Linked DNA regions of Halorhodospira halochloris. The protein of the gene in region 2 interacts with the protein of the main gene of each other region in a pairwise test. Links are inferred from orthologs where the notes say so. Each region holds a gene or a part of one and is shown on either strand. Other genes may lie near its edges.

Region 1 (11,350 bases), 2.3 Mb from region 2 along the record:
CTGCAGCCTGGACGGTACGGGCACGATCAGCCGCAGATATACCTGTGGTAACTCCTTCTGCCGCCTCTATAGAGACCGTGAAACTAGTAAACCGCTCCTCATTGCCGTTCGGCCGCACCATTAGCGGCAGTTCTAGCTGTTCGCAGCGCTCACGAGTCAAGGTCAAGCAGATCAGTCCCCGTCCGTAGCGGGCCATAAAATTGATATCTTCGGGTCTGACCAGGCTGGCTGGCATAACCAAGTCGCCTTCGTTCTCCCGGTCTTCATCGTCAAGGATGACTGCCATGCGCCCCTGGCGCAGATCCTCAACTATCTCCTCAATGCTGTTGAACTTCACCTCTGTCACATTATCCTCTCTAAACATCACCAAAGCCGGTACGCCGCAGGTCATCCATGGTCAGCCCAGAACTACCGCTGGCTGCTTGGCAACTCAGTAGCCGCTCTACATAACGCGCGATCAAATCGACCTCTATGTTTACCGGGTCACCGCTCGACAGATCGCCTAGATTAGTTGCCGCTAATGTATGCGGGATAAGGTTCAGCTCGAAATCGCATCCCTCAACACAGTTAATGGTCAGGCTGACCCCCGCAATGGCGATGGACCCCTTCGCTGCAATGTATTTCTCTAAACCCTCGGGGACCCGACAGCGCCACCGCTCCGAGCCACCCGCAGGAGAACGTGATAAAATCTGCCCCACGCCGTCAACATGGCCGGTAACCAAATGACCGCCTAGAGGTGTAGACGGGGTAACAGCCTTTTCCAGATTTACCTTACTACCAGCCCGGAGCTGGCCAAGGGTCGTACACCTCAGGGTCTCATCCGAGACGTCGGCATAAAAATAATCCGCGGTCAAGTCGGTTACGGTAAGGCAGACACCATCTACAGCGATACTATCTCCTATCCCACTCTGTTCTAGGTGCATGTCCGGTGCAAATATTTGCAGTCTACAGGCACTACCGTGAATGGTTGCTTCCCGGATCACTCCTGTAGACTCAACAATACCGGTAAACATAGGGCTCTCTCACCTCGGTTGCGCCGTTACCCTAATCTCCTCACCCACCCGGCGGACGTCGGTGATGGATAAGTCGCGGCGTTGGTCCATGCTTGTCAATTCCCCTATTTGCAGCAATGGTTGCGCTGCTTCACCTAGGAGGCAGGGCGCCAGATAGACTATCAGTTCATCAAGCAGTCGCGAATCTAGCCACGCACCAGCCATTGTCGCTCCTGCCTCAACCCACACCGAATTTATTTCGCGTTCGCCAAGCTCGCTCAGCACCGCCCCTAGATCAAGCCGCCTATTCCCTGCCATAGGAACCTCGGCGAGCTCCACTCCGGCTGCCTCCAACCTCGCTCGGTCAGCTTGCTGGGCAGCCTCACCATGAAAAATCAAGACAGGAGCTGACACAGAAAACAGTTTTGCCTTTGTCGACAGCTTGAGCAGTGGATCCAAAATCACCCGCAGTGGCTGCTGAGCGTCATCGAGCGGAGGCTCAAGACGTGTGTTCAGCAGCGGGTCATCCCTTTTAACTGTCGCCGAACTGCTTAATATAGCCGCTGCTTCGCCCCGCAGACGATGAACGTCATAACGCGCCGCCGCAGAAGTAATCCAGCGACTCTCGCCCGAGGCCAAAGCCGTACGGCCATCAATGCTAGCGGCCAGCTTTACGGTCACCCAAGGCATACCCGTTTCGACGCGGCGCAAAAAACCCCGGTTTAGGCTTACGGCCTCCTGTTCAAGGACCCCGGTCTCAACCTCAAGTCCTGCCTGACGCAGCCTCTCGATACCTCGTCCGGCAACCTGGCAGCTCGGGTCGACGTGACCAACGACGACCCGCCTTATGCCGGCATTGATCAAGGCATCTGCACAAGGAGGAGTACGCCCGAAGTGGCTACAAGGCTCAAGAGTCACATAAGCGGTAGCACCAAGAGATGGCTCGGTACAATTGCCAAGGGCGTGGCTTTCGGCATGGGGGGTGCCTGCTCGAAGATGAGTTCCTTCACCTATCGGTCGACCATCTTTTACAATTACGCAACCAACTCGAGGATTTGGATGCGGCGGAGGAAAGGTGTCCGCCGCCAGCCTAACTGCACGCGCCATCCACCTGTGATCGGCGCGACTTTGCTCACTTGTGGCCACTATTCCCCTGCTCTAGCCCCTCAATAACACGGCGGAACGCCCCGACATCCTCAAAGCGCCGGTAAACGGATGCAAATCTCACATAAGCGACAGCATCAAGCTCGCGCAACTCTGCCATTACATGTTCACCCACCGTAGCGGCCTCTATCTCGCGCTCACCAGCAGCCGAGACCCTTTTGCACAACCTCTGAATTGCCGCCTCTACCGCCTCGGTCGGCACGGGACGCTTCTCTAAAGCTCGCCGCAGGCCAGCCCGCAGTTTGCCCTCATCAAAAGGCTCGCGTCTGCCATCCGCCTTAACCACCTTGGGCATAACCAGATCGGGCACCTCGTGAGTGGTGAATCTCTCCCCACACGAAGGGCATTGCCGCCTTCTGCGCACCTGATCTCCGTCCCCTGCCAGGCGCGAATCGACAACTCGTGTATCGGCAAACTGGCAGTACGGGCAGTACATATCGGGCGTTTACCTAAGCCATTACGTACGGGGCCACATGCACAGGCCCCAAACAGTTACTTACCATAGACCGGAAACTGGCGACAGATTTCCTGCACCTCGCCCCGCACCCTTTCAATGGTGCTTTCATCGCCCATATTATCAAGCACATCGCATATCCAATCGGCCAACCTTTGAGCCTCGCCTTCCTTAAACCCGCGCGTTGTGATAGCCGGTGTCCCTATGCGCAAGCCACTAGTGACAAATGGTGACTGCGGGTCGTTGGGAATGGCGTTTTTGTTAACCGTAATATGCGCCCTGCCCAATGCGGCATCCGCATCTTTACCAGTCAAGGACTTGGGAGTCAGGTCCATCAGGAACAGGTGGTTATCCGTACCCCCCGACACGACATTGTAACCACGCTCTATAACGCGCTTCGCCATAGCTCTAGCATTGGTTACCACCTGCTTTTGATAGGCCTTATAGTCGGGCTCCATCGCCTCTTTAAAGGCAACCGCCTTACCGGCTATGGCGTGCATTAATGGGCCACCCTGAGTTCCAGGGAAGACCAGCGATTGGAACTTCTTCTCGATATCTGGATTAGAGCGCGCCAGGATAAGGCCGCCACGAGGGCCACGCAGGGTCTTGTGGGTAGTGGAAGTTACTGCATCCGCATAAGGGACCGGATTAGGATAGACGTCTGCGGCGACCAAGCCGGCCACATGAGCCATATCAACCACCAGGTAAGCGCCTACCGAATCAGCTATCTCGCGCAGCCAGGCCCAGTCAACCACCTGTGAATAGGCAGAAAACCCACCGATGATCAGCTTGGGCCGATGTTCTGTAGCCAGGCGCTGGATCTGTGCGTAATCAATCTGCCCGTTGTCATCTATGCCATACTGAATCGCATTAAACAGCTTGCCTGAGAAGTTTACCTTGGCACCGTGGGTAAGGTGGCCGCCGTGATCCAGGCTCATGCCCAAGATCGTATCACCAGGCTGCAACAACGCGTGGAACACAGCAGCGTTGGCCTGTGATCCGGAGTGCGGTTGCACATTGGCGTAATCTGCACCAAATAGAGATTTGGCCCGATCTATGGCGAGCTGTTCGACAACGTCAACATGTTCGCACCCGCCATAGTAGCGCTTATCCGGATAGCCTTCGGCATACTTATTGGTAAGCACACTGCCCTGAGCCTCAAGCACCCTGGGGCTTGCATAGTTTTCAGAGGCAATCAACTCGATGTGATCTTCTTGACGGCGGCGCTCGTCCTCAATGGCAGCAGCCAGCTCGGGATCGAAACTCGCTATGTTCATATCGTTGGAGAACATACCTGCTCCTGTTCTGGGAATGGATCATGCGGTCGAATTTGCAATCGTACCGCCAATCGGCCATTTTAGCCTGTTTTATGTCTGATTTGAAGCGCAAACCGGCTACCATATGGAAACGTTAAGAACTCCCCTCGAGCAATTTGACCGCCCCGACGTGGAGGTCATGGGAACTTCTCAAAACTTCGCCGGCGCCATCAGCTACCCCGGTGTGGAGGTCTTAGCGCCAGGGAAGGCGCCATGAAGACTCCAGGGATGGATCCACGGCGTCCTCCACACCGGGGCGGATGGTGGCGTCGGCGAAGTTTTTAGAGGCACCCTCATGGCGCCAGATACGCTGCCATAAAGCCTCCGGGGGTGGATTCACGGTATCCTCCACACTAGGGCAACCAATTGGCTAGAGGGGAGATGCATAGAGGCACCTCGAAGAGGCCGCCAGCAGCTTAACGGCTAATATGCTTGCATTGACACTATTTTTCGCTGGACTTGCCATTCTGCTTATCGGGGCAGATCTACTGGTCAGAATGGCCAGCCAAGCAGCCGCCCATTGGCAGGTGCCTCCCCTGGTTGTCGGCCTGACCATAGTAGCTTTTGGCACCAGCGCGCCTGAGCTAGCTATAACACTCCGGGCCAGCCTTACTGACCATGCAGCTGACATCGCCATAGGCAATGTCATCGGCAGCAACATCGCCAACACCTTTCTGATACTAGGGGTTTCAGCAGTTATTGCGCCACTTATCGTGACCCGGCTGATGGCTCAATTCCACATCCCGGCAATGCTCGTCGCCTCTTTGCTCACCGCAGCCTTCGCCTTAAGCGGCAATATAGGTAATCTTGAGGGTGGAATCCTGTTAACGTGCTTAACCCTATATCTGCTTATAACCATCCTGCGCAAGGATCCTTCTATCCCTTCAGAGGCTTCGCCCACCCCTGATAGCCGGTTCAGCATTGCCAAAGGGCTATTACTAATCTTGAGCATTATTGTGTTAGGCGTTGGCGCATACGTAGCCATTGAGGCGGCAGTCTCTTTAGCTACATCGATCGGAGTCAGCGAGTTGGTCATCGGCCTGACTGTGGTTGCAGTAGCCACGTCTCTGCCTGAATTAGCCACATCTGTAATTGCCACCTGGCGCGGACAGAGGCAAATGGCCCTCGCCAACCTTATCGGCAGCAACATCCTCAATCTTCTTGCAGTGCTAGGTGCCGCCGCGCTGATCTCCCCTCAGGGCATCAGCGTTGCTAGCGAAGCGATCTATTTCGATATACCAATCATGCTACTCGCCGCCTTAGCATGCTTTTTTGCAGCATCCAGGGGCATGGCAGTAACCCGCCGCGCAGGAGCCATTTTCTTGGTGTTTTATGGCGCCTATTGCGCTTATCTCCTAGCTTAGCGCCAACTTGCATCTGCTAGTTGGCGCCTAACCATTATCCTTGCCCAACCACAAAGATCTCGGCTGTGCTATCGGTTCGCTTCTGTTAAGGGATGCCATGCCAGATACTGCGCGCAATATCACCCAGATCATCCAGGCAACATAGACGAGCGGGCCCACGAACCAGGACCACGCAAAAAGCGCAATGAGCACTGCTGCCGCCGATATCGCTATTGCGGTTAGCATATTACTGTAGTGACTCGCGAGGATATGGCCCCCTTGACGTAGACCCAGAACCGCCAACGCCCCACCAAAAAGCAAACTGATGCCAGCCGTCATAGGGGCTACCAGCAGCATAATATAAGCCAACATAGGCAATGTCCTATCAAGCTGCTCCTTGGCGGCCCCTCGGTTTGCTGAACCGCCACCACCCTCACGAGCTGAACTACTTGCCGAGATACCGCTGCCGCTGAGCTGTTCAGTGCTGCTACCTTCTCTGTCTACCATCAATAACCCCTCTAGTCTGTATCAGACTGAATTCAAAGCGAGAAGACCTCTATACTTGGCCTGTATGTGCCTCCCAGCGTTTATACTAAACCCAACCCATAAATGCCAGCACGGCCAAAACAAAAAGGACTCCAGCGAGCATAAACGCCGCATTGCTGATCACCGGCGAACCTTCTCGCACGTACATCCCCGCAGCTACCAACAGCACAACACCCAAGATAAATACAACGCCCGGCACTAGAGTTCTCCTTTAAGTGCTTACCTATTGTCTATCAGTTACCATACCCGAGGTTGACGCATTAGGTGAGCAGAGCGGTTATCATGTTAGCAACCAAGAACCAGCCCTAGGCAGCCTCAACGCACAGTAGATCATAATCAACAGCGAACAGACGGTAGATATGGCCCAATACGTATACACAATGAACAAGGTATCCAAGGTGGTACCTCCTAAACGCGAGATCCTCAAGGACATCTCACTATCCTTCTTCCCCGGCGCCAAGATAGGCGTTCTCGGCCTTAACGGCGCTGGCAAATCCTCGTTACTGCGCATCATGGCTGGGGAAGATAAGGAGTTCGACGGCGAGGCGCGCCCTCAGCCGGGACTCAAAGTTGGCTACTTGCCGCAGGAGCCGCGCCTGGACGACAGCAAGGATGTTCGCGGCAACGTCGAGGAGGGGGTCGCCGAAACTAAAGCGCTGGTAGAACGTTTCAACCAGGTCTCAGCCCAATTCGCTGACCCGGAGGCAGATTTTGATGCGCTTATAGCAGAGCAATCTAAACTGCAAGACCAAATCGAAGCGGCAGGCGCTTGGGATCTGGATCGCAAGCTTGAACAAGCCGCTGACGCCTTGCGCCTTCCGCCCTGGGATGCTCAGGTCAGCAATCTTTCCGGCGGTGAAAGGCGACGAGTTGCGCTGTGCCGACTACTGCTTTCAGCCCCCGACATGTTGTTGCTCGATGAGCCTACCAACCACCTTGACGCTGAGAGCGTCGCTTGGCTAGAACAGTTTCTTGCCGAATTCCCCGGCACTGTCGTAGCTGTAACCCACGATCGCTACTTCTTAGACAATGTCGCTGGTTGGATCCTCGAGCTCGACCGCGGGCGCGGCATACCCTTCCAAGGCAACTACTCGGCATGGCTGGAGTACAAAGAAAAACGCCTTGAGCAGGAGGCTCGGGAAGAGAAGGCTCACCGCAAAGCGGTCCAACAGGAGCTTGAGTGGGTTCAGCAGAACCCTAAAGGTCGCCAAGCCAAGAACAAGGCTCGCATCAAACAGTTTGAAGAGCTCCAATCGCAGGAGTTTCAACAGCGCAATGAAACTCAGCAGCTCTATATACCCCCTGGGCCCCGGCTCGGCAACAAGGTCATCATCGCCGAACATGTTCAAAAGGGCTATAGGGACGAACTCCTCTATGAAGATTTGAACATGAATGTACCCCCTGGGGCGATTGTCGGCATTATCGGCCCTAACGGCGCAGGTAAAACGACCCTTTTCCGCATGATCACCGGAGAAGAACAACCGGATTCAGGACACATAGAGGTAGGTGACACCGTCGAGCTAGCCTACGTCGACCAAAGCCGCGATGCACTGGATGACAGCAAAACGGTATGGGAGGAGATCTCCGGCGGCCAAGACATCATCCAGGTCGGCAAGTATGAGACACCCTCACGAGCCTACGTCGGCAAGTTCAATTTCCGCGGCTCTGAGCAACAAAAATACATAGGCGACCTCTCCGGAGGCGAGCGCAACCGCGTCCACCTAGCCAAATTGCTCCAGCGCGGCGGCAACACTTTACTGCTCGACGAGCCCACCAACGATCTCGACGTAGAGACCCTGCGTGCGCTAGAGGATGCCCTGCTAACGTTTCCCGGGGTGATCTTGGTCATCTCCCACGACCGCTGGTTCCTTGACCGTATCGCCACCCACATCCTCGCGTTCGAGGGCGAAAGTCAGACGACCTTTATCGAAGGCAACTATCAAGACTACGAAGAGGACCGCAAGAAGCGATTGGGCGCCGAAGCAGCCCAACCACACCGCATCAAGTACAAAAGGATTCGTACATAGGTCAGTATCCACGCACCTTCAGGCCGCAATGTGCCAGGCAAAGCTACCCGTGGAGATTTCTCGGCGCCAGGGAAGGCGCCAGGAATGTTCAGCAAGGGGTTTGCTTAACTAGCTTGTGCCGCAGCCAGGGCCTGATTGATGTCTGCCAGGATATCGTCGACATGCTCAAGGCCGATTGACAATCTCACCATGTCCCTACTGACCCCTGCGCTCTCCAGCTCCTGCTCACTCAACTGACGGTGCGTCGTGCTCGCCGGATGGCATGCCAGCGATTTGGCATCGCCTATATTGACCAGCCTGGTGATCAACTGCAGGGCATCGATAAAGCGGGCCCCGGCCTCATAACCACCTTCCACACCGAAGCTTAAGATGCTTGAGGCCTTGCCGCCCATAAACCTATCCACCCGCTCTCGGTAAGGGCTATCTTCCAGACCGGCAAACTTAACCCAAGTCACCTGCGGATGCTTACTCAAATACTCTGCCACCTGTTGAGCATTCTCGCAGTGTCTGTCCATACGCACCGGCAGGGTCTCTATGCCTTGCAACAGCAGAAAGGCATTAAAAGGCGACAATGCTGCGCCCATATTCCTCAACGGCACCACCCGGCAGCGGGCAATAAACGCTGCAGCGCCCATTGCCTCGGTATAGACCACACCATGATATGAGGGATCGGGCTCTACCATCATAGGAAAACGTTGCGGATAATCCGCCCATGGGAAGTTGCCTGAATCTACGATCACCCCCCCTACCGAAGTACCATGCCCACCCATATACTTTGTTAATGAATGGATGACGATGTCGGCCCCATCATCTATCGGCCGCCACAAGTAGGGTGTTGGCACGGTATTGTCGACAATCAACGGCACGCCGTTACGATGGGCTATTTCTGCCAGTTGCTCGACATCTACGACCTCGCCGGAGGGGTTACCAACGCTCTCGCAGAATATTGCCTTGGTCCGGCCATCGATCTGAGCCTCTATCTGCTCAAAGTCATCCTGGCCGGCAAAACGCACATCTATACCGTGCACTGGCAAGGAGTGAGCGAACAGATTGTAAGTGCCCCCGTAAAGCTTCGATGTCGAAACAATATCGTCACCAGCTCGGGTTATACACTGGATGGCGTAGGTTATCGCGGCCATCCCCGAAGCCACCGCCAACCCGCCTATCCCGCCTTCCATCTCGGCAACACGCTGCTCGAGCACAGCATTTGTCGGGTTCATGATGCGCGTATAAATATTACCTTCGACCTTAAGATCGAACAGGTCAGCGCCATGCTGGGTGTCATCAAAGGCGTATGAGGTGGTCTGGTAAATTGGTACCGCCACAGCCTTGGTTGTCGGGTCGGGAGCAAATCCAGCGTGAATGGCTTGGGTCTCGAGCTTCACCGCAATCTCCTGATTAGTTTTAGACCGGCATAATTGCTAATTATCAACATGACCTGCTAAAAAAGCAATCCTGTATTGAGGGTCAGGAGTCAGATGATACTTGTGATACTTGAGGCCCCGGTAAGTCTCCCCTCAAAAATCCACACTGGCACCCCGCGTTGTGCCATTCAAATACGAAATCGCTGACTGTGGCTTCTCAACCTGGCAGCCACCTCGCTGAGCTTGGCACCTCCCTCATTCAACCGCTCAATAACGTGGGCATTTTCGCTGGCCAAATCATTAAGCCCCTGCACATTGCGGTTGACTTCTTCAGCGGTGTTGCTCTGTTCTTCCGCTGCGGAGGCAATCAAGGCCACCTGCTCCTCGAGGCCACTTAATGAGTTATGGACATTTTCCACGGCAGCCTTAATACGCTCGACCTCCTCGGCACTGCGAGCGGCCTGCTCACGACCATTGTGGATAGTTTGCGCTGACTCCTTGGCATCCTCTCGCAGCCCCTCAATCACAGCATGGATCTGCTTGGTCAAATCCTGAGTATTTGTGGCAAGGTTGCGCACCTCTTCGGCTACCACTGCAAATCCTCTACCTTCAGACCCGGCGCGAGCCGCTTCAATGGCCGCATTAAGTGAGAGCAGATTGGTCTGATCGGCTATCTCTTGAATGCTCGCGGTGATCTTGCCAACCTCCTCAGAGCGCTCAGCAAGTCTATCCACCACCGAGCGGGAGTTGTCCATAGTGCTCGAAAGGCGGCCCATCTCATTGACACCAGCCTCAGCCAAGTCCTTTATCTCCAGGCCTTTTTCTGCAGCCTGGGTGGTATGCTGATGGGCAACCTGAGTATTACTAGAGACCTCTTGCACGGTTGAGGCCATTTCATTCATAGCCGTAGCTATCTCATCAGTTTGCGAACTCTGCGTCTGCGCCATCTCGCGCGACCGCTGAGTCGACTCGCTTGTTTGTTTGGCCTGCTTCTCTACCTCTTGAGACGCCTCCAAAACCTCACCGACGGCGCTCCTGACGGTACGCAAAACCTCGTTAAAAGATGCTGCTAGATTGCTTAGTTCGTTATTACCAATAACAGTCAGTTCACGACTAATATCGATGGTTGAGGCATCAGGCTGCATCGCATTTACTTCATCACGTAGTTGCTTGATCCGTTCATGTAGCCGTCTTGAAACGATATACAGCGGCACCGTCATAGTCAGGGCAACCAAAATCCCTGCTAGCACGAAATAGACCAGGCTACTTTGCACCTGCGCCTCGGATTCAGCAGTACGCTCCACAACTGCTTGATCAACGCTATTAGCAAGCTCCAGCGCGGCATCCCGCAGCTGTTGGTGATGATCTTCGTTAGCAGCGACGGCCTCATTGACACTCTCAAGCGCCTCTACTTCCTGCTCCTTTGCGACCAAAACCGAGCCCTGATCGGCGAACATCCAGGCGTTAAAGGCACCCACCGCCGCCAGCAAATCCTGGGCCACCGATGCCATATCCGCTGCGGCAATCCTCTCGAATGACTCTAGGTTGGCTACCATGGCCTCGAAAGAGGGTACTAAATCCTCGTCGTGTATCTGTTCGAGCTCATCGAGAGAAGACGCCTCGACCACATCGCGTAGCGCCCTTGAGACCTCTATTGCCCGCGCCAAGGCACGGGCCGCGTGATCTACTTGACCGATATCGGCAACCCCCGCTCGCTGCTCGTAGTCGGCCAAAGCCTCTCCAAACAGCCCTTCGATATCCCCCTCAACGCTATCGAAAAATTCCACTATGCCGTCCACCTGGCTCACTAAATCGGCGCGCAAACTGAGCAACCTTTCCAACTCAGGTCTTAGCTGTTGATAACTTTCCGAGAAACCCTCGAACCTATCGCGCAGCTCAGTTACATCGCTACCATAGTTATCCATAAACCTGGTTGAACTCTCGAACACCTCCAGCTGCTGGACAAATGCCTGACTATATTCATCGGCACTGGGGACACTCTGTAATTGATCAACGGAATCAGCATTAGCCATCTGGCCGCGCAGCTGCGAATACCCATCCAGGGATTCCGCTATCACCCGGCCTGCTTCGTCGAGCGGACGTGTCTCTTCCCGCAACTGCTGCTGATTAGATAGAGTGGAGGT
Region 2 (11,263 bases):
TTGGACTAACTGGGTATGACCACCAGATACCAACAGGGCCACCAGTGGCATGGCAGGTGGATTGGGCTCTAGCAAAGGGGCAAGCAGATGCCCTTCCATGTGATGAACCCCTATGGCCGGGACTTGAGCAGCCCAAGCAAAGGAGCGTGCAAAGCCGGCGCCAACCATCAATGCGCCCGGCAGGCCTGGTCCACGAGTCCAAGCAACAGCGTCGATGTCGCGGCCGCTCAAACCGGTTTGAGCAAAAAGCTCGGCCACCAGTCCGGGTAGTTTACGGACATGGTCGCGCGAGGCCAGTTCAGGGACTACGCCTCCGTATACTGCATGATCATCAACCTGACTATGCAGAACGTGGCCCAAGATCCCTTCGCCCGCAGCGTAGACGGCTACTGCTGTCTCATCGCATGATGTCTCAATACCCAAGACCCGACCAAGATCAGGCACGCAGCATCTCTCCCGTATATAGATCCATTATCGGCGTGGGCCGGGTCAATCGACCAACAGCACCTGGTAACAGTGCATCAATCCGGTATCCGAAGTACCTTCTTACCTGCGCTGCCGTGGTCGCCGGAGGTGAGGCCGATCGATTAGCACTACTGGAGATGATCGCCCCGCCATAGGCGCGACACAAAGCGACAGCGGGTGGGTGCTGGGTAATGCGGATGGCCACGCTGGAGTATACCCCCTTAACCCAGCTTGGAAGTGCCCGCGCAGCAGGAACTAACCATGTAATCGGCTCCGGCCTAGCTGCGATCGCCTGCTCGAGCAGCCGAACATTCTCACTCAATGGCTCACCAATGAAGGGCGTCAAAGATCGTATATCGGCGCCTATGACTATCAAACCCTTCCTGGGCGAGCGCACTTTCAGTTCGAGCAACTTTGCTACCGCCGACCTATCCCAAGGATTGCACCCCAGCCCCCAGACCGCCTCGGTCGGATATGCCACAACCCCGCCGCGGCGCAACGCTGTTGCGCAGTAGTTCACTCTAAATGAGCTGTAGCTTCGCCCTGATCGCGAAAAATCCTTACTCATGAGTCGGAGGATTTGCCGATCTGGCTCTCCTCACCCGTGGCCAATCGAACTATGTTTTCCCTATGCCGCCATACAGCAGCCACAGCGATTATTGCGGTAGCTGCGGTCAACACCGGATCTTCCATATGCCAAAGCATGTACGCTGGCGCCATTGCAAAGGCGACGATGGCAGCCAAGGATGAGAACCGGAAGGCCGCGGCGATAGCCAACCAGGTCAGAGCGGTTGCCGCTAAGGCAACTGGTGACCAGGCCAACAACACACCCATTCCAGTAGCCACCCCTTTACCGCCTTGGAAGCGAAAGTAAGCCGGGTATAAGTGGCCAAAGAAGGCAGCCAAGCCGGTAGCAGAGATTATTACCGGGTCAGATGTAACCAACCAAGCCAGCACCACCGGCAGGGTGCCTTTGAGCCAGTCTCCGGCCAGCGTTGCTACAGCAGGGCCCTTGCCGGCCAAACGCAGCACATTGGTCGCACCAGGATTGCCCGAGCCATCTTCGCGAGGATCGCCAAGCTGCAGCACCCGGCAAACCAGAATGGCCGACGAGACAGAACCAACTAAGTAGCCAATTATCACTAATCCGATATCTATCATAAGGCGCGCTTCATTCGTTGATTCCAATTTTTGCTAAGAGCGGTCACAGTGCTCGGTTGCAAGCATAGATGATATGCGTGCTGCTGCAAAGCAACCTACAACAGCTCAGCCACTGCCTGGCAGCGGGCCTGGCGCACAGCCTCACCGACTTCTGGCCCGCGCATGCCTCGCTCGACGAACTCCTTAGCGGTAATCTCCTGCGCCGCATCCAGGGCTCGACGCAGCAAGACCCCCTGCCGATATTCAGCATGACTAGCAACCCCTTCACGGCCTAGGTAATCAGCTTTACAAGCCAGCAGGAAATATTCAAATCGCTGCGGGCGCCTAAATGCATCGAGCCTCTCTAGCAGCTCGACAATTGTCCCTGGCCGTAATTGCAGTGCGCGGTGAGCATGTAAATGGTAGCGCGCAACAATGCGCGCTACATCGCGACACTCCCTCGGCACCCGCAACCTCTCACTAGCCGCTTCGCTAAGCTGTTCACCTCGCACATCATGCTCAGGATGGCTGGGCAACTCCGCACAAGGCGTTTGCGCTTTGCCGGAGTCGTGAAGGAGTACTGCATAGCGAACCGCGAGCGGCATGCCATGATTAGCTGCTACTTCTAGAGCCAGCAAGGTGTGTTTAGCAGCATCCCCTTCCGGGTGATAATCGCTGCGCTGAGGAATGCCGTATAAATCATCTACCTCAACTAGAACCTTCTCCAGGGCTCCACACTCGCGCAAGACCTCTATCATACGCTGGGGAGACGGCTCCATCAGCCCCCTGGACAGTTCCTGCCATACCCTCTCCGGTACCAGCGCATCGGCTTCACCAGCGTCAACCATACGCCGACATAGCTCCATAGTTTGCGGCGCAATTCTAAAGCCGAGTTTGGCAAAACGGGCAGCGAATCTTGCCAGGCGCAATATCCTTAGCGGGTCTTCGGCAAACGCCTGGGTAACATGGCGTAACTGACGCTTAGCCAGGTCTTCTCTGCCACCATACGGATCAATTAGCTGACCATCGGAATCGATTGCCATGGCATTGATGGTCAGATCCCGCCTAGCTAGGTCTTCCTCGAGAGTCACATCAGGACAGGCATGGACTTCAAAACCGTGGTAGCCAGCCGCGGTTTTGCGCTCAGTTCGTGCTAGTGCATACTCTTCGCCTGTTTGCGGGTGCAAGAAGACCGGAAAATCTTTGCCCACCCGGCGATATCCCGCATCTTCAAGCTGCTCAGCAGTAGCTCCAACTACCACCCAATCCCGCTCTTTTACATCCAGCCCCAGCAGTTCGTCCCGGACAGAACCTCCGACGCGATAAATATCCATTATCGGTTACCATATACGTGAATAAAAACCTACCAAGCCATATGAGCCAACCAGCCCCCCGACAGCTTAAATTTCACTGCCAGACTGCGCTGCAGAAGGGAACCTCTAAAAACTTCGCCGGCGCCACCATCCGCCCCGGTGTGGAGGACGCCGTGAATCCATCCCTGGAGGCTTCATGGCGCCATCCCTGGCGCCAAGACCTCCACACCGGGGCGGATGGTGGCGCCGGCGAAGTTTTTAGAGGCCACCAGAAGGTCGACGCGAAATGCTGCTGTTAGAGATGGTGCTCTATCTGTTTATCGGCACCATAGCCGGGGCGAGCGCCGGCCTCTTTGGCATAGGTGGCGGCATCGTAATAGTCCCACTATTAGTAGGAGTATTTGCCCTGCAGGATATCGATTCCTCTGTAACGATGCACTTGGCATTAGGCACTTCGTTGGCAACCATCTGTTTCACCTCAGCAAGTTCTGCTTTAACTCACTACAGTTTAGGATCTGTGAGCGTTAGGACCGTACGCAAACTGGCCCCGGCGATGATTTGCGGAGCCGCTGTAGGCGTCAGCGCGGCTAATTACATCGGCACGGAATTGCTTAAACAGCTTTTCGGGACTTTTTTGTTGCTAATAGCAATAACCCTTGTCCTTGAGATAAGACCCTCTCAAAGTAGAGCCCCGAGCCCCGGCTCTCATCTGCTAGCTGGTACGAGCTTTGGTGCTATCTCAGCCCTATTAGGGGTAGGAGGAGGCACAATGTCCGTGCCTTATCTAATCTGGCGAGGTCACCATACTCACGCTGCCATAGGCTCTTCAGCGGCATGCGCCGTCCCATTCGCGGGAGCTGCTGCGGTTGGTTATGTGTTTATTGGCTGGGGAGATGAAGCAATACCCGCCGGATCATTGGGTTATGTATACCTGCCTGCACTCCTCGGCATTACCCTAAGCAGTATGCTTTTTTCGAGCCTATCAGCTAGGATCTGCCACAGCATTTCCAGTAGAAGCCTGACCTACCTGTTTGCTTTTATATTGGCCTCCACCGGCGCCCTTATGGTGCTTAGCAATTAAATTGCAACTCCGTCTCTGTGCAGGCACACTCTAGAAGTTGACTTGCATCCCTAGGTGTAGATTGTTGTCCATGGTGGTGTTACTCGTGCCACTACCCATTTGAATCCTTAGGTAGCGATAGCCCAAATAAACGGCTGAGTGCGGCGTCACATCAAACTGATAGCGCATAGTGGCCTCAAAAAGCCTGCGCGCGCGACCAAATGAAGTTATATTCGGAGCCACGTTCCCTTTTACTATGAAAGCCTGTGGAACTTGTCCGGTAATGCTGAAAACCATCGAACCACTAATAGCAAGAGCAGCAACCAACCGGTCTGCTTCTTCGGAATAGATGCCGTAAAGCTTGGCGCCGGCACCCACCTCCATCGGGTTAAACCCCTGTGTAGGTCCACCAGATGCGTGGAGCCCCGCACTAGCCGCAACATCTCCTGCCGAATTGAAAAATAGGCCGAGATTCTGCGTCACAGGACCCGCAACATCGACACGATCTCCTAAGGGCGAGGTAAACACAACCTCCGCCGCATTATCATGCAGGTTGAAGTCGAACTTATACTCTCCTTCGGCCTGCTGCTGAAACTGTGCGCCAGCCGAAGAAGCGAAGAGCATTAACGCGACCAAAGTTGCAACGGGATAAATAAACCTCTTTCTCCCACTGCAATGTGTAACTCTAAACATATCTCGGCCTCCGCAGGTTAGTAACCTAGAACCAGCTATTAGGCCACTAGTCTAAAGAAAGTTTTTTCTCCAGGTAATGGATATCAGTCCCCCCAGCACGGAAAGCAGCGTCCGAGATTATATCCTGCTGTAAGGATATATTGGTACGAATGCCGCTGACTACTATCTCAGATAGGGCTGTCCGCATACGTGCCAACGCGCTATCCCGACTCGGCCCGTGGGTTATCAACTTGCCTATCATAGAATCATAGTACGGAGGAACAGCATAACCTGTGTACACATGGGAATCCATCCTCACCCCTGGACCTCCAGGTGCGTGAAAGTGGTCGATGGTTCCAGGGCAAGGCATTAGTGTCTTGGGATCCTCAGCATTTATGCGGCACTCCATAGCATGGCCACGGATCACGATATCCTGCTGACCCCAGCTCAGCGGCTCGCCGGCAGCTATGCGAATCTGTTCAGCCACCAGGTCGCACCCCGTGACCATCTCAGTTACTGGATGTTCAACCTGAATTCTCGTATTCATCTCGATGAAGTAAAACTCACCGTTTTCGTAGAGAAATTCGAACGTTCCGGCTCCTCGGTAGCCCATCTGCCGGCAGGCCTCTGCGCACCTTTCGCCAATCTCATGGCGCTGTTGGTCGGTTATCCCTGGTGCCGGAGCCTCCTCGACAACCTTCTGATGGCGCCGCTGCATCGAGCAATCGCGCTCGCCTAAGTGGATCGCATTGCCATAGTTATCCGCAAGCACCTGGAACTCGATATGGCGCGGCTTTTCCAGGTACTTCTCCATGTAAACGGTGCTATCACCGAATGCGTTCTTGGCCTCATTTTGAGTAAGCGAAACGGCATTCAGTAGAGCAGCTTCACTGCGCACCACACGCATGCCGCGCCCGCCGCCGCCTGACGCCGCCTTGATCATCACCGGATAGCCGATGCTCGCCGCTATTCGTAGTGTCTCGTCGGGATCATCTTCCGGGATCGGCCCTCCGGAACCGGGCACACAGGGAACCCCTGCCTCTTGCATGGCCCGTATAGCTGAAACCTTATCGCCCATAGTACGGATGCAATCGGGCGGTGGACCAATAAAGACAAACCCCGACTGCTCAACTCGCTCGGCGAAATCGGCGTTCTCAGAGAGAAAGCCGTAGCCCGGATGAATAGCTGTAGAGTCGGTAACTTCAGCAGCGGAAACCAAGGCAGGTATGTTCAGGTAACTTTCGGTTACACTATTCGGCCCAATGCAGACCGACTCATCAGCAAGCCTCACGTGCTTGAGCTCTCGATCAGCCGAGGAGTGAACAGCGACGCTCTTGATATCAAGTTCGCGGCACGCTCGCAATATTCGCAGGGCTATCTCCCCGCGATTAGCAATGAGAACCTTCTGCATAGCGCTCACTTAGTTGGAAACCAGGAATAGCGGTTGATCAAACTCAACCGGCTGGCCGTTTTCTACTAGCACAGCAGTAACAACCCCGTCACGATCTGCCTCAATCTGGTTGAGCATCTTCATCGCTTCAATAATGCACAGGGTGTCTCCCGCACGTACCTTTTGCCCCACCTCGACAAACGGCTTGGATGTGGGAGAGGGGGAGCGATAGAAGGTGCCGACCATCGGTGAGCGAATCGGCTCACCTTCAGGCTCTTCTTCGCCGGGCTCTGTTGGAGTTTCACTGCCCGTTGAAGTCGCGCTGGGCTGCGGTTCAGCTGCAGGCTGAGGCGCAGGAGCCGGCTGCGGATAAGGTGGATAACCCATTTGGGCAGGGGGGGGGGATGGCTGAGGCGAGTTGCGGGTGATCCGGACCGACTCTTCGCCCTCAGCTATTTCTATTTCGTGTATGCCCGATTCGTCGAGCAATTCAATGAGCCGCTTGATCTTGCGAATATCCATGTCGATGGCGCCCTATCTCTAGTTTTGCTGCCCTACCATGCGCCGCAAAGCGGCTTGGACGGCGAGTTCGTAGCCTTCTGCCCCTAGCCCAGAGATAACTCCCTGAGCTATGTCAGCAAGATAAGAACAGCTACGGAACGGCTCGCGGGCGTGGATGTTGGAAAGATGAACTTCAATAAAGGGTATTTCTACAGCCAACAAGGCGTCACGCAGACCGATACTGGTATGGGTCAAGGCGGCTGGATTAATGACTATGAACCCGACGCCTGAGTCAGCTGCGGCGTGGATAGTCTCGATAAGTTCGCCTTCATAGTTGGACTGGGTAGCTTGGAAGCTAACGCCGTGCTGGTCACACAGGCCTCGCAGCCGCTCGTTCACTGAATCCAATGTGGCACGACCGTAACGCTGGGGCTCTCGGCTACCCAGACGATTCAAGTTAGGCCCATGGACAACTAGCAACTTCGGCATACTTGGCTGCTACCCCTCAAGATCAATTCGGGGATTTTGACCGAGGTTGCCTTTTTTGTCCAGTTCTCTGAGGATCGCTACACTTTCAGCTTATTTCTTTACCAGTATTGCATGTAAACTGCTACAGATGGGAACCTCTAAAAACTTCTCCGGCGCTACCATCCGCCCCGGTGTGGAGGACGCCGTGAATCCATCCCTGGAGGCTTCATGGCGCCATCCCTGGCGCCAAGACCTCCACACCGGGGCGGATGGTAGCGCCGGAGAAGTTTTTAGAGGCCACCAGATAGGCACTGGATTATTTCCTCTTCAGAGCCTGGCGAGCATGCTCGGCAAACTCCTCTGCCCCCTTGAAACCAACAACGCGATAATCACGCAACTCTTGACCTTCCGTGTCAAAGAACATAATCGCCGGTGGCAAATATATCCCCCGCGACTCAAGCAACTCACGGTTGTCATCGGTCATGGAGGTAACGTCTACCTTCAGTTTCTCAACCCCATCCAATACCTCACGTACTTCTGCAGCCGGCAAGGTACGTTCCTCGAGCTGGATACAATAGGCACACCACTCGGCAGTAACATCTACAACCGTGGCCTTGCCTTGTTCAGCCGCTGCGGCTACCGCCTCATCCAGCTGATCGTTACTGCCATCTACTGCGCGCCATTCGGCCAACATCTGCTCGCGGGCGGCCGCTAGATCATCACCTAGCGCCGCAGCCCAGGGCCGCAGTGGATCACTAGCCCCAGTTGCTGCACCGAAAAACTGGGCACTCGCCGCTATGCTGAGTACACCGACGCCGACCCACGCCACGCCCTGGGCCTGGCGATTCGACCCAGCCACGCCTGCCGCACGGCTAACGCGCCACAGCAGCCAAGCAGCGGCTCCACCCAACAACATTCCCCAAGCGGCCAACTCCAGTGCCGCAGGCATAAAGCGTGACGCCATCCACAGGGCGACACCGAGGAAGACAAAACCGAAGGCTTGCTTGACCGCCTCCATCCACGGGCCGGAGCGCGGCATCCAGCGTCCTGCTGCTGTTCCGACCAACAGCAGCGGGGCACCCATGCCCAGCGCCATCACGTAGAGCGCGCCAGCGCCCAAGGCTACCTCACCGGTATTGCCGATAAACGCTAGTGCGGCTATCAGAGCCGGCCCCGAACAGGCCCCTACGATCAATGCAGACAATGCACCCATGGCTATAACGCCGACTTCATGGCCGCCGGGCAGGCGGCTCGAGGCAGCCTGCAAGCGCCCTTGGACAGAGGCAGGCATCTGCAGGTTGTATAGCCCGAACATGGCCAATGCCAGCAGCACGAACAGTCCACTAAACAAAGCGGTTGCCACCGGCCCCTGCAAATCTGCCTGCACAGCCCGCCCTGACAGACCAGCCAGCGCCCCAGCCCCGGCATAGGTGAGCGCCACTGCTTGCACATAGAGGAAAGAGAGCCATAGCGCCCGACCTGTGCCCGGGCTCTCGCCGTTGCGCCCAGCACCGACGATAAGGCCTGAGAGTATGGGAATCATCGGATATAAACAGGCGGTGAAAGCCAACGCCAGCCCGGCGACAAAAAACCCGCCCAATATAGCCCACAGGCTACCTCCCGTTAGCAGGTCGGTGAGCTGCTCGCCTGGCCCTCCTCCCCTTTCGGCTGCCCCACCTACGCTAACCGTGGCGGCATCATCCATGCCAGCTTCAGCAGTGCTTGGCGGGTAACAGATTGAGCGCGGCTCATTGCAGCCCTGATAATCAGCACGCAGGGTAGCCTCAGCGGAGATCTCCTGAGTGGTTTGGATATGAACCTGAAGCACCTCACGGTAAATCTCGACCTCACCAAAGAACTCATCTGCGTGCTTCTCACCATCAGGTATGCTGACCTCTTTGATCTCGTTATCGCCATCGTCGATGGCAAAATCTAAGGCATGGCGATACAGATAGTGGTCATCTTCGATTTGCCAGGTAGCTACTAAGCGATCCGAGGAGAGCTGTTCGACGTGGAAGGGGAACACCTCTTCGACCGGCTTTAGCTCCGCTTGGGCTAGAACAGCACCTGGCGCAGCCCAGAGCAAGAGACAGACAACCCCGGCAAGACGCACTACTCCCCTCATCTCGAAAGCTCCCGCAACAATTAGTTTACCCGCAACGTATGCGGCATTGATAATGTGTCACACTATCGCAGTCAGTCGCCCTTTGGCAAGTGGCGCGTCTGCTCCGTGATCCAATCCAGGAAGCCCGCCAAACCTCTCTCTATAGGGCACGCTATAACCTCAGGCAGATCGTATGGATGGCTACCGGCAAGGTGCTCCTCAAGTTGGGAATAGGCCACATCACTAGTCTTAATGACCAGCAACTGCTCACTATCACTTTGCACTTGCCCTTCCCAAAAGAAGACCGAGGTCAGGCCGGGGATGATATTGACACAAGCCGCTAGCCCAGCCTCCACTACCTCGCCTGCCAATCTTCTCGCGGTCTGTTCATCAGGGCACGTGCATAGGACTACTAGTTGGGTACTAGCCATTGGCACCTCCTCTTCGACGAAATTGCGACGCCCTCAATAGCTTTTCTCTAAAGCAGTTCACCGTAGGCAAAAAAATTTGCAGCGGGTAGACCTGCTCGGGGTTGAATTCTATCACTACCGTCCGCATCTAGTGATGCAAGGCAAGCGCCGGCATCGCTCGCTGGGCCAATCCACTTGACGATGCCACGTTGACCGGTATTATTAGCACTCAACTCAAGCGAGTGCTAACAGCCCAGTCTAAGACTGGAGAGGCAATCGAATAATCAAATGAGCACCATTCACTCAACTCTTAACGAACATAAATAAAGGAGTGAGGATAGATGAGCAGCATCCGTCCCCTACACGACCGAGTAGTGATACAACGCCTTGAGGAGGAGCGTACCTCGCCAGGCGGGATCGTGATCCCTGAAACCGCTGCCGAAAAGCCGATGAAAGGCAAGGTTATCGCCGTCGGCAACGGCAAGATGCTTGACAATGGTGAGCGCCGACCGGTGGAAGTGAGCGTCGGTGATCAGGTGCTGTTCGGCAAATACTCCGGCACCGAAGTGAAGATCGACGGCGAGGATTATCTCGTGATGCGTGAAGACGACATCATGGCCGTCTTCCAATAGCCGAATAGGCGTACCATCTCCAACCACAAGGCGGTTGTAGACAAACAACTTAGATCAAGATCAGAACACAAGCGTTAACAGGTCAACTAACAGAGGAGCCGACCATGGCTGCAAAAGAGATTCGCTTCTCCGATGATGCGCGCCAGCGCATGATGAGCGGCGTCAACCAACTCGCCAACGCCGTAAAGGTCACATTAGGTCCACGCGGGCGTAATGCAGTTCTCGACAAGAGCTTTGGCGCCCCAACCGTGACTAAAGATGGTGTATCGGTTGCTAAGGAGATCGAGCTCGAAGATCACTTCGAGAACATGGGCGCTCAGATGCTCAAAGAGGTCTCATCGCAGACCTCAGATGTTGCCGGAGATGGCACTACTACGGCTACTGTGCTCGCTCAGGCCATCCTGCGCGAGGGCATGAAGTCGCTTGCCGCCGGCATGAGCCCCATGGAGCTCAAAAAGGGCATCGAAAAGGCCACTGAGACAGCATCGAGCTACCTAGCCAGCGATCTCTCCAAGCCCTGCGAGGACGACAATTCGATTGCTCAGGTCGGCACCATCTCGGCCAACTCAGACGAAGCTGTCGGGCGCATCATTGCCGATGCCATGGGCAAAGTCGGCAAAGAGGGCGTCATTACCGTAGAAGAGGGGTCCGGCCTGGAGAACGAGCTGGATGTAGTTGAAGGCATGCAGTTCGATCGTGGCTACCTCTCGCCTTACTTTGTAACCAATCAGCAATCGATGAAGGCGGAACTCGAGGACGCCGCGATCCTGCTGCACGACAAGAAGATCTCCAACATCCGCGATCTTCTGCCGCTGCTCGAGGGCGTAGCCAAGCAAAACCGCCCACTGCTGATAGTCGCAGAAGAGGTAGAAGGCGAGGCGCTGGCCACCTTAGTGGTCAACAACCTGCGCGGTATCGTCAAGGTTTGCGCCGTAAAAGCCCCTGGCTTCGGCGATCGACGCAAGGCCATGCTCCAGGATATCGCCATTCTTACCGGCGGTACTGTGATCTCCGATGAGGTCGGCATGACCCTGGAGAACGCCACCGTTGATGACCTCGGCTCGGCCAAGAAGGTGCAGATCTCCAAAGAGGAGACCACCATCGTCGG

The links.
Region 1: the proteins of accC (region 2) and ribD interact in binary tests that used the Escherichia coli proteins (3 or more experiments, as listed by UniProt). The link is inferred for Halorhodospira halochloris from one-to-one orthologs.

Annotation. Positions count from the first base shown.
Region 1 is NZ_AP017372.2:2,480,185-2,491,534, forward strand. Bases 81-3,054 are described here. They hold ribD (bifunctional diaminohydroxyphosphoribosylaminopyrimidine deaminase/5-amino-6-(5-phosphoribosylamino)uracil reductase RibD), read right to left. Parts: upstream 2,139-3,054; coding sequence 1,023-2,138; downstream 81-1,022. Other genes in these bases: ribBA (bifunctional 3,4-dihydroxy-2-butanone-4-phosphate synthase/GTP cyclohydrolase II), read right to left, coding at 81-337; HH1059_RS11360 (riboflavin synthase), read right to left, coding at 357-1,013; nrdR (transcriptional regulator NrdR), read right to left, coding at 2,125-2,592; glyA (serine hydroxymethyltransferase), read right to left, coding at 2,649-3,054. Outside these bases: more of ribBA, read right to left, coding at 1-80; more of glyA, read right to left, coding at 3,055-3,902; HH1059_RS13540 (hypothetical protein), read right to left, coding at 4,120-4,266; HH1059_RS11380 (calcium/sodium antiporter), read left to right, coding at 4,355-5,290; HH1059_RS11385 (hypothetical protein), read right to left, coding at 5,318-5,776; HH1059_RS13545 (hypothetical protein), read right to left, coding at 5,862-6,014; energy-dependent translational throttle protein EttA, read left to right, coding at 6,175-7,842; HH1059_RS11395 (O-acetylhomoserine aminocarboxypropyltransferase/cysteine synthase family protein), read right to left, coding at 7,947-9,227; HH1059_RS11400 (methyl-accepting chemotaxis protein), read right to left, coding at 9,395-11,350. UniProt on the Escherichia coli protein: Converts 2,5-diamino-6-(ribosylamino)-4(3h)-pyrimidinone 5'-phosphate into 5-amino-6-(ribosylamino)-2,4(1h,3h)-pyrimidinedione 5'-phosphate.
Region 2 is NZ_AP017372.2:127,090-138,352, reverse strand. The notes cover bases 3,890-6,776. They hold accC (acetyl-CoA carboxylase biotin carboxylase subunit), read right to left. Parts: upstream 6,062-6,776; coding sequence 4,718-6,061; downstream 3,890-4,717. Other genes in these bases: aroQ (type II 3-dehydroquinate dehydratase), read right to left, coding at 6,581-6,776; accB (acetyl-CoA carboxylase biotin carboxyl carrier protein), read right to left, coding at 6,071-6,562; HH1059_RS00630 (YfaZ family outer membrane protein), read right to left, coding at 4,030-4,671; HH1059_RS00635 (sulfite exporter TauE/SafE family protein), read left to right, coding at 3,890-3,999. Also shown: tRNA (adenosine(37)-N6)-threonylcarbamoyltransferase complex transferase subunit TsaD, read right to left, coding at 1-444; L-threonylcarbamoyladenylate synthase type 1 TsaC, read right to left, coding at 437-985; glycerol-3-phosphate 1-O-acyltransferase PlsY, read right to left, coding at 1,030-1,626; HH1059_RS00640 (multifunctional CCA addition/repair protein), read right to left, coding at 1,722-2,939; HH1059_RS13870 (hypothetical protein), read left to right, coding at 3,092-3,217; more of HH1059_RS00635, read left to right, coding at 3,205-3,889; more of aroQ, read right to left, coding at 6,777-7,030; protein-disulfide reductase DsbD, read right to left, coding at 7,326-9,134; divalent-cation tolerance protein CutA, read right to left, coding at 9,206-9,544; co-chaperone GroES, read left to right, coding at 9,865-10,155; groL (chaperonin GroEL), read left to right, coding at 10,260-11,263. UniProt on the Escherichia coli protein: This protein is a component of the acetyl coenzyme A carboxylase complex; first, biotin carboxylase catalyzes the carboxylation of the carrier protein and then the transcarboxylase transfers the carboxyl group to form malonyl-CoA.